Regions from separate parts of the Alteromonas sp. B31-7 genome, predicted to be linked through region 2. Evidence: predicted binding sites of a transcription regulator. Region 2 holds the regulator's gene; the other holds the start of a gene.
What was found. Region 2 encodes FNR, which switches genes on or off when oxygen is low (the NO sensors DNR and NnrR bind a similar motif). Its sites were predicted from a motif close to TTGATCTAGATCAA; they were not measured.
Positions count from the first base shown of each region.

Region 1: the regulator FNR is predicted to act here: its motif matches at 1,480-1,493, upstream of IUA53_RS07840 (PRC-barrel domain-containing protein).

Region 1 covers NZ_CP065233.1:1,845,154-1,850,304, forward strand. The annotation lists gene IUA53_RS07830 (rhodanese-like domain-containing protein) at 1-4, opposite strand, end outside; gene IUA53_RS07835 (ArsR/SmtB family transcription factor) at 172-504, shown strand; gene IUA53_RS07840 (PRC-barrel domain-containing protein) at 596-1,336, opposite strand; gene maoP (DUF413 domain-containing protein) at 1,581-1,937, opposite strand; gene IUA53_RS07850 (hypothetical protein) at 2,334-2,498, shown strand; gene IUA53_RS07855 (LysR family transcriptional regulator) at 2,622-3,458, shown strand; gene IUA53_RS07860 (DUF2750 domain-containing protein) at 3,475-3,819, shown strand; gene IUA53_RS07865 (DUF2789 domain-containing protein) at 3,883-4,113, shown strand; gene IUA53_RS07870 (YceH family protein) at 4,123-4,779, opposite strand; gene IUA53_RS07875 (ribonuclease J) at 5,032-5,151, shown strand, end outside.
Region 2 covers NZ_CP065233.1:2,370,052-2,375,202, forward strand. The annotation lists gene ccoS (cbb3-type cytochrome oxidase assembly protein CcoS) at 1-160, shown strand, start outside; gene IUA53_RS10035 (sulfite exporter TauE/SafE family protein) at 147-803, shown strand; gene fnr (fumarate/nitrate reduction transcriptional regulator Fnr) at 856-1,599, shown strand; gene uspE (universal stress protein UspE) at 1,698-2,627, shown strand; gene ttcA (tRNA 2-thiocytidine(32) synthetase TtcA) at 2,756-3,697, shown strand; gene IUA53_RS10055 (patatin-like phospholipase family protein) at 3,698-4,687, shown strand; gene IUA53_RS10060 (DUF2987 domain-containing protein) at 4,716-5,151, opposite strand, start outside.

The sequences.
Region 1 (5,151 bases), 520 kb from region 2:
GCACGTAAAATCTCCTATTTAGTATATAATGATAATATTATATATAACATTTGATGGAAAAGAAGAACAGCACTGTCAAGGTTAGACAGTCAATTTGGGCTTTTCGATAAACCTTATATACTTTAGTATAATGCATTAAGGGGTTTCCCCAATGAAAAATGAGAACATTTTATGCTAGCGACTCTAAAGCTCGACCCTTCAGCAATGCATCAACATGCAGCAGATGCTGAGCAGTATTTAAAGCAAATTGCTAATAAAACCCGTTTGATGATTTTGTGCAATTTGCTGGAAAAAGAACGATCTGTAAGCGAGTTATTGGACGTGGTAGATGTTTCACAGCCTGTGATTTCTCAGCATCTGGCCCTCTTACGGGAAGCCGCATTGGTGGCCACAAGAAGGGAAGGGCAAACGATTTATTATCGTCTTGCTGACGAACGTGTTACCCAAACGATGGCGTTACTCTATCAGTTTTTCTGTGCGTCAGAAGAGGCGCTGGCTGAATAGACGAGATTGCTGTTCTCGCCAAATTCGTTTTTCATGAGTAAATTGGCAGTGAATAAAGGCGGCCACGAATCGCTAGCCGCCTCTCCAGGCTTTATTTAGCAATTTGATGGACGATATCGGCAATGTATTCACCATTACCAAGTTTATCAATGTCAATGTCGGGGCGAGCCATCAGTCCATCGTGGTCTAATTTCACACTGACTCTGTGAGACGACCAATCAATTTGAAGAATATCCGTGGGCAAGAGGGCTAGTTTTTTTCCACCCGGTAACCAATTGTTGGTGTCTACCACCAATAACCGTATTGCCCAATTTCGGGTGTCGACGACAAAATCACAAATGTGCCCTACATTGTCATCTGTGGTGGCTACCTCGTAACCTGAGACTTCGCCACAGGCGCGAAGATGGTTTTCTTTATTTGCTGACAAATCTTCTCGGGCTTCGTCCATTAATTTGGGGTCGGCGAGTTCAGTCGGGTGAGAAAAGTCGCCCCAGGCGCCGGGCCCTATCCAGTAATAACCATAGCCGAAATAGCGGAATAACGTTTCTTCATATTCTCTGGACACCGGCTTGTGTTCATCAATGGTTGGGCTGTTTTTAAGTGTTTCGGCGTCCATGGCCACATCAATCGTGTCATGATCGGGATTAATGATGGATACCGATATAGGGGATATGACCACTTTGCGACTCAGTGGTAGCCAAGTATTGGTATCAGCAACCAAATAGCGTATTACAAAGCTATCATCATCAAACAAAATATCGCGTATGCCGCCAATATCCTTGTCTGTTGCATGAATCGAAAAATGTTTTAACTGTTTGTAAGTTACCATCATCGTTGCGTCTCCTTTGCCTGCGGCTGGGGTAATTCGATGTCGACCTACTTTTCATTAGGGGAAACTGTCACGTTATCGCCTAACTAAAGTGTAGTCCTTCAAAGTAGATATAAAAAGCTATATTGGTTTGTTCGGCAAGATGATTGAGACAGATCAGAATTTATCGAAAACTACGGGAGAAAGGAGACGTGCTTTACCGTTTATTACTAAGCGATAAAGCACAACGCGCCCTGAAGAGGCCGGTTTAGGCTACGTCAAACTCTTCATCGGTATAATCGTCATCGTAATCAGATTGATTACTGGCGCTGCTATGCAAGGTATAAAAATGTTTTTTGCCACGAGAGAGCCTTACATACTTTGCCCATGCTTTTTCGACAGGGTTAATGGCTTCTGCACGCCCAGAGATAAAATCCACGAAGTGTTTCTCATCTTCTGATTCGGCTTGTAGCTCACCGGTTTCTAAAGCATTGAGGGTTCTACCATAAAGCGAGAGTAAGTTCGCTTCACTAATACTGAAATCACCCGACTTTTTAAAGCCGTAAGGAAACTTCACACGGTCAATAAAAGGTTTTGCAGAGGTTCGAATAGCTATGTTGTTCATAACAGTTCCAGCGTAAGTTGATGTACAAGCGCACTTTTAAGCCAAAACTCATCTAAGTTGAAACAAAACTTTTTTTTCTTATCAATAAAAAATTTTGTTGCAAGGATTGCCACGGCGTTTATTTACCATGATACACCTACGGTATTAGTGTGGAGTGAAACCTTTCTTGGCTTAAGTTTATGAAATAAATGAAGTAATTTGTTTTCCTCTGCCGTTGTTTCGGTATCGTGGCTATACGCTAGATAGCGTGGGAAGTGGCATTTTGCCTTCGCTAGACGTGGTCTGTTTTGAAATTTCATTTTATTAAAATTTATTGTCGAAACGATGATAAATATTCGTTTTTCATTTGAATAGCAAAGCGAATAATGAAGGGGTGTTAATTACCAAGAGATGACAATGAGTAAAGACTATCGTTACCAACGTGAAGAATGGGACTCGGTAGAAGACGAAAGCTTCCCATCTAAGCGCAGCGCAAAACGTCATGACCACGTTAAAGCGAAGCAAAAGCGAGACGAACAGCGTCGAGAAAAGCTACGTAGATTACAATCGGAGAGCTTTTAGCCTACTTGATTGAAATTTGACTAAACACACTGCGGATCGTAGTGTGTTTCTGTGCTTTTTGGTTTACATCACGTATTATCTGTGACAGTTTACTTTCATCAGTTCTACGGTTATGTAAGAAGCATGGACATTCGCTTTCTCACCACATTTATCGAAGTTGCTAATACACGTCATTTTGGCAAAGCAGCGGAGAACCTTTATCTTACTCAATCTGCAGTAAGTGCGCGTATTAAATTGCTCGAAGAGTATTTTCATTCCACGTTATTTATCCGGCAAAGAAACAGTATTCAGTTGACTCAGTCAGGTGAAAAGTTATTGCCCTATGCCCAGCAGCTTTGCAGTACCTTGAATGAAGCTAAGCAAGAACTGCAAATTCAATCTTCTGAGTACGTCGTTTGTGGTGCTACCCAATTGGCTAGCGAATTAATTTTGCCATCAACACTTAAAGCGTTACACGCTGATTTTCCTGATTGGTCGGTGAAGGCGGAAGTGCTGACGTTAGACAGTTTGTCTCGGCAGCTGCATGAGCGGGTGACCGATTTAGCTTTTTCCACGGAACCGCTAAAGTCAGAAGAAGTGAACAGTCAAATACTGTTAGAGAAACCTTTAGCACTGTATCGCGTGGGTGATGCTCAGGCCGAGGTCAGCGCGAGTGACTTTGTGGCCATCGACTTTGGCAGTAAAGCGAGAGATATCCTGCTAACACTTTACCCACAATTGCGAGATGCAAAATTAAGAACTAATTCACTCACCTTGGCATTAAATAATTTATATGCTGAAGGCGGCATTGCCGTGTTACCTGAAGATGCCTTTGTGCATCTACCCGCGCAAACGCCTATAACGAAAATTCAGTCACTGGAAAATATATCATTGAAGGTTTACCTTCATACAATGAAACAGGTTCGACGAGTAGGCTTGCAAGGCCTTATCGACGGTATCTCGTCTATTAATCCAGCCTAACTATTAAGAGATCCTTATGACTCATCCTTTGCTTGAAAAAAATGCGTTTGAACGCTTAGAAGCCAGTTTACAGCAAATTAAAAACGCTAAAGAGTTGTTTATCCTAAAAGATGAGCATGGCTGCGTTATGCTAACCACAGATGAAGAAGACGGCGTACCAGTATGGCCTGATGCCAGCTTAGCGGCGCTGTGGGCAACGGAAGACTGGTCGGATTGTGAAACCATGGCTATATCTACCCAAGATTTCCTAACGAAGTGGGTGCCAGGCATGACACAAGATGACCTCATGGTGATGGTATGTCCTGTGCCCGGCGAAGAGGGCGAAGTGATTACTCCAGCACACTTTGCTGAAAAAATTTAATGATCTGCTGATCTCCCTGATCCGTTTAAACTCCAACGGCAAAATGGACGACACGGAGGGAGTATGTTTGTTGAACAACCCACAATGGCGAGTTTATTTGGGCAGCTTGGGCTAGATAGCAGCGACCAAGCTATTGACCGCTTTATCGAGCAACATAAAGGGCTTAACAAGAGTCAGCACCTGAACGAGGCGCCGTTTTGGACGCCGAGTCAGGCCGCGTTTTTAAAAAATGCGATTGAAGACGATGCCGATTGGGCCGAAGTGATAGACCAACTTAATGTCGCTTTGCACTAGTCTGTTTGATTACGTCTGATTTTGCGCGTTTTCAAGGGCGTTTATTTTGGCTTCCAAGTCTGTCACCAGTGATTTCACGTGGGAAAGTGACTCTCGAAGCTCCGCGATGGTTTCAGCTGCATCAGGGGCTCGTGATGGGGTTTCGTCAGCGGTGAGCGGTTGGGAAAACAGATGTCGGTAGCGCACCTCCCGTTTTCCTGCTTCTTTCGGTAATGCGCAAATAAGCGGGTTAGGTTGGTAGGCGATAAGGCTGTTGATGGTGGATTCCACATCACCAACATCACTAAATTTAGCGAGTCGTTGGCATCTTCCCCTTAACTCCCCTGGCGTTTGAGGGCCTCGAAGTAATAACTCGGTGATAATGGCCTGCTGGAATTCGCTCAATTTAAGATCGCCAAATTCGGTGTTACAAAACCGATGGGCATATTTGGTCACGCGGCTGCCAAACCCAGATTCTAATTGAATTAATCGCTTTGCTTTTAAACTGTCTAAGGTTTGAATGATATCGTCTTCAGAATACTGGGTCACAGGAAGGCGATTACTTTTCTGATTGCAGCCGTTGGTCAAGGCATTGAGTGACAAAGGGTATTGCTCGGGAGTTGTAACAGATTTCTCTAACAGCACGCCAATAACACGTGCTTCATTTTCAGTCAGTGTTATCGTCATAGGATAATCCACGCCAATTTATTTATAGTGCAGTGTAGCAAAAATTTTATCACATGCTAGCTTATCGGTGAGGCATTCATAATGCATTTTAGTCAGCGTAATACAAATGCAATCTGGAATGCGGTGGTTGCCTATTCTGTTATGGTATTTTTCATCCTAAGATGATGGGATTAAAGGAGTAGTTTGGGTTTGTTATCACCGAAAAAAGAGGACTTTTGGTTTTTACCATTAGGGGGCACTGGGGAAATTGGAATGAACCTTAACCTCTATGGCCACGATGACAGTTGGCTAATGGTAGATTGCGGGGTGTCGTTCGATGAACCTTTGATCCCTCCGTACAAACACAATGGCGATAGTGTTCAAAATCATCAT
Region 2 (5,151 bases):
GGTTATCTTTTTTTGGGCGGTACGCTCGAATCAATTTGAAGATTTAGACCGCCAGGGTTACAGCATTTTATTTGATGATGATTTATCGCCAGAGGAAAAAGCCTTGGCTGAAGAACGCAAAAAAGTGCAACAAAATCAGGAAAATGATGACAGAAATTAATCTGTTGTCAGCATTTCTCATCGGTATTGCTGGGGGCGTACACTGCGTTGGCATGTGCGGTGGTATTGTCGCTGCGCTTCGTTCGGTTACGCCTAGCCATAAGCCCGCGTTTCCTTTTACCCTCGCCTACAACCTTGGTCGTATAGCTAGTTACACCTTAGCTGGTGCAATCACAGGTGCCATGGGGCAAATTGCCCGCCACTATATTCCTGTCGCATCTTATGTGCTTTCGTTACTCAGCGCTTTAATGCTGTTGGCCTTAGCCTGTTATTTGGGAAAATGGTGGACAGGCTTAACCCATGTTGAGGCCCTAGGGAAAGGCATATTTAAACGTATTCAACCTTATTCCAAACGCTTTCTCCCCTTTAAAACCCCTTGGCATGCGTTACCGTACGGCTTTATTTGGGGCTGGTTACCTTGCGGACTCGTGTATTCCACCCTTACTTGGGCATTAGCATCAGGGACAGCGGTGGACGGTGCTTCCATTATGTTTGCGTTTGGCTTGGGCACTTTACCTACATTACTCGCGGCAAGCACGGGGGCGGCTTACATTGTGTCTGCTTTCCAGCAGCCAAAACTTCGACAGACACTAGCGGTTTGTATGGCCTTATATGCAATTTATTTAATTTATCGCGCATTTTAGCCGCTATCGTAGTAACATTTACGTAGAGTTTACCAGTTTAGGTGCGGTTATTATGAGCAAAGGAAGCGAGTTTTCAATTCACTGCCAAAATTGCAGTTTTAGTCATTTATGTTTACCCGTGGCGCTGAATAAAACAGAAATTGAGTCGCTAGACGACATTATTGAACGAAAAAAGCCCTTGCATAAAGGCGACGCGCTGGTAAAAAATGGCGATGTATTTCATTCGTTATTTGCTGTACGCACCGGCTCTTTCAAATCCTTTGTCACTAACGCTGATGGTGAAGAGCAAATTACCGGCTTTCATTTTCCTGGCGACATCATCGGCTTTGACGCCCTTCGTAGCCAAAAGCATCAAAGCTATACCCAAGCGCTTGAAACCGCCATGGTGTGCGAACTCCCCTACGAAACATTGGATGAAATGTCGGTGCAATTCCCCAAATTGCGCCGCCAGATCATGAGCTTTATGAGCGCTGAAATTAAGCAGGATCACGATATGATCATGTTACTCAATAAGCGTTCTGCCGAAGAAAGGTTGTTATATTTTCTGGCGCATCTTTCTGGCCGTTTTGAAGAGCGAGGGTTCTCCCATCGTGAGTTTCATTTAACGATGACAAGAAACGAAATAGGCAACTATTTAGGGTTAACCATTGAGACAATAAGCCGTTTATTAAGTCGCTTTCAAAAAGAAGCGATCATTCGCGTAGACGGCAAACTCATCACTATTCTCAATTTCGACGCATTGGACAGTAAACTACAAAATGTCACTGTGCCAACGATTGCCTGTACAGGTATCTGATATTTTGTAATCGCTTTGATCTAAAACAACTTACGTTTTTACAAATAGGTATTACACTTACATCATAACTATCGCAAACGATGAAGTTCGGAGGGGTTATGATTAATTATCAACACATTCTCGCTGTTGTAGAAATGGAGAGAGACACCCAGCCCGCCCTCAGTCGCGCTCAAGAAATATCTGACAAAACAGGCGCAACGATCACCGCTATGCTGGTGGTATACGATTTATCCTATGATATGACCACCATGTTAAGCCCGGATGAACGTGAGGCTATGAAAGACGCCGTTACCAAAGAGCATGCAAGCTGGCTGTCAGAACACTTACGCCAACTTGGCTTTTCCCATATAGACATTGTGGTTCAGTGGAATAATCGCGCTTTTGAGGCAGTGATTCACCATGTTATTGATAACGATATTGATTTAGTAGTAAAAGCTACTAAGCGTCACGATGATCTCGCCTCGGTTATTTTTACGCCAACCGACTGGCATTTACTGCGTAAGTGCCCTAGCCCAGTGCTATTAGTGAAAGAGCATGATTGGCCAGAAGGTGGCCAAATCATCGCTGCGGTGAATGTGGGTTCTGAAGATGACGAACATAACCTATTGAACGATAAACTGACTGTGATTGCCAATGATTATGCAAAGTTACTGAACGGCAATGTCAATCTCGTCAACAGTTACCCTTCTACACCGTTGAATATTGCGATAGAAGTACCTGAATTTGACCCTGACGCTTACAACAACTCGGTAAAACATCATCACCAAGCTGAAATGGCAGGCCATGCAAAAAAATACGGTATTACCACAGCAAACACCTATGTAAAAGAAGGCTTACCAGAAAAAGTCATCCCCATGGTAGCCAAAGATATTGACGCGGAATTAGTGATAATTGGCACCGTGGGGCGGGTGGGACTGTCGGCAGCACTAATTGGCAATACGGCAGAACACGTGATTGACGAACTAGATTGCGACGTGCTGGCCGTAAAACCTGATGGTTTTGTATCGCCGTTAGCAAATAAAAAATAGCGACAGCCCATTATCTGTACATCGCGCAATAATTTCGTTAAAGCGGGTTATTGTGTTTACTAGCATGGCTCATAAAGTCGACTTTGTTGTATAATGGCGGCTTTCGCAGTAACCAAGCCAGTATTATTATGAGTGCAAATATCAGCAGTGCAGATGTTGCTAATAGCCCATCGCAAAGTAAACAAAAATACAACCTAAATAAGCTTCAAAAACGCTTACGTCGCAACGTGGGTAAGGCCATTGCTGATTTCGGTATGATTGAGCATAACGATAAAGTCATGGTGTGCTTATCTGGTGGAAAAGATAGCTACACCATGCTAGATATCCTCATGTTTTTGAAAAAAATTGCACCCATTCATTTTGATATCGTGGCGGTTAATCTCGATCAAAAACAACCTGGATTTCCTGAGCATGTCCTACCGCAATACTTAGATAGCTTAGGGGTAGAGTATAAAATTGTTGAAGAAGACACCTACTCCATTGTAAAAGACAAAATACCTGAAGGTAAAACGACCTGCTCGCTTTGTTCTCGCTTGCGCAGAGGGATTTTGTACCGTACGGCGAAAGAACTAGGCGCAACAAAAATTGCCCTGGGTCACCACAGAGACGACATGCTTGAAACCTTCTTTTTGAACATGTTTCATGGCGGCAAGTTAAAATCTATGCCACCTAAACTAGTGAGCGACAATGGCGAGCACATTGTTATTCGCCCCCTCGCTTATTGTAATGAAAAAGACATTATCAAATATTCCGAGGCTGCTGAGTTTCCCATTATTCCCTGTAATTTATGTGGCTCGCAAGAGAATCTGCAGCGTCAGAATATTAAAGCCATGCTACAAGACTGGAACAGACGATTTCCAGGGCGAATTGAGTCTATGTTTAGCGCATTACAGAATGTGGCACCTTCCCATTTAGTAGATAAAAACTTATACGATTTTAAAAGCATCAAGACGCAAGATGCGCCGGTGGCAGACGGTGATATTGGTTTTGATCCTCCTAGCTTTGATACTCAACCCACTGCTGAAGAAGAAAACGATATTCACATAGTGAACATGACGGAAGCAAAGTAAATGAAGATTGGCTTAGCACTAGGCGCTGGCGCCGCAAGAGGTTGGACCCATATAGGTATTATCCAAGCATTGGAAAAACTCGGCATAAAAATCGATGTGGTTGCTGGGTGTTCTATTGGCGCTTATGTCGGTGCTGCCTATGCAAGCGGCAAGTTAGAGGGGCTAAAAGAGTGGTCTTGTTCCCTAAGCGATTGGCAAGTATTAGCGCTTATGGGTGTTGGTTTACGCCGCGGTGGCTTGGCAAGTGGACAAAAAGTATTCGACAAATTGGCGTCTGAGTTTTGTGCAGAAAGCTATGAAGAAATGAACAAACCCTTTGCGTCGGTAGCCACAGATTTATATACCGGCCGTGAAGTCGTGTTCAACTCAGGTCCTGTGGGAAACAGTATTCAAGCTTCTTGCGCTATTCCCGCTTTGTTTTCCCCTGTACCTTATGAAGACAGATGGCTGGTTGATGGTGCAGTGGTAAATCCAGTGCCCGTGAACCTTTGTCGTCAATTGGGCGCTGATTTTGTCATTGCGGTTAACTTAAACGCCGACTTTAGGCCACTTAGGCTAGAAAAACTGCGCCAAGACCATGAAGAAAACCAACGTAAAACCGAAGACTTCTTCACCAAAAGCCAAAATGTTTTAAAGCAGTGGTTTTCACCAGATAGCAAACGAGACGATAAAGATACAGAAGCGCAAACCGATGATTCACTTGCCGCAGAGGTTATTGAAAAAGTCGAAGAAGAACTCACAGAGGTACCGGTAAAGGTTAACAAACGTAATCCACCGGGTATTATGAGCGTCATGAGCAGTTCGTTAGAGATTCTTCAAGCCAGAGTAACCCGTTCCAGACTCGCGGGCGATCCGCCAGATATTCTTATTGAGCCTCAATTAACCGATGTAGGCATTATGGAATTTCATCGTGCCGAAGAGTTATGCGCAAAAGGGGAAGAAACCATTAATCGAATAGCGGAACAAATCCGCTATCAATTATTAACCTAAAAAGCCTAATGCGTTAGCGATTAAACTGCTAACTTGACGCTAACGCAGTAATACGAAGTGGCGCTTCGGGTAACGTAATACCTTTAGCGTCTTTCAACCAGTCTTCGTTAAGCTGTAATACGCCGTTATTAATAGGTAGCCCTTCTGGCGTAATATAATCTAAATTCTCATCATTAAATTGAATCATTAAACCGGTAACGCTGGGCATAAGAAAAGACAAAAAGCTGCCCATTTCATTGAAAAATGCTTCGTACTGCGCATATAAAAAATTCAGTTCTTCTACCGTATAGTGGGGTTTTAAATAGGACGGCTGTGTTTCTAGTTGTACCGACATATCACACAGGTTAGCCGCCTCTTTTAAATCAATACGCACGTAGGCGTTCGCAAGTTTAAGCGCACGCTCGGTTGGCACAGTAAAACGCCCCTCTTTACTCACTTCTAACGTCATGGTTTGTTTATCGGTA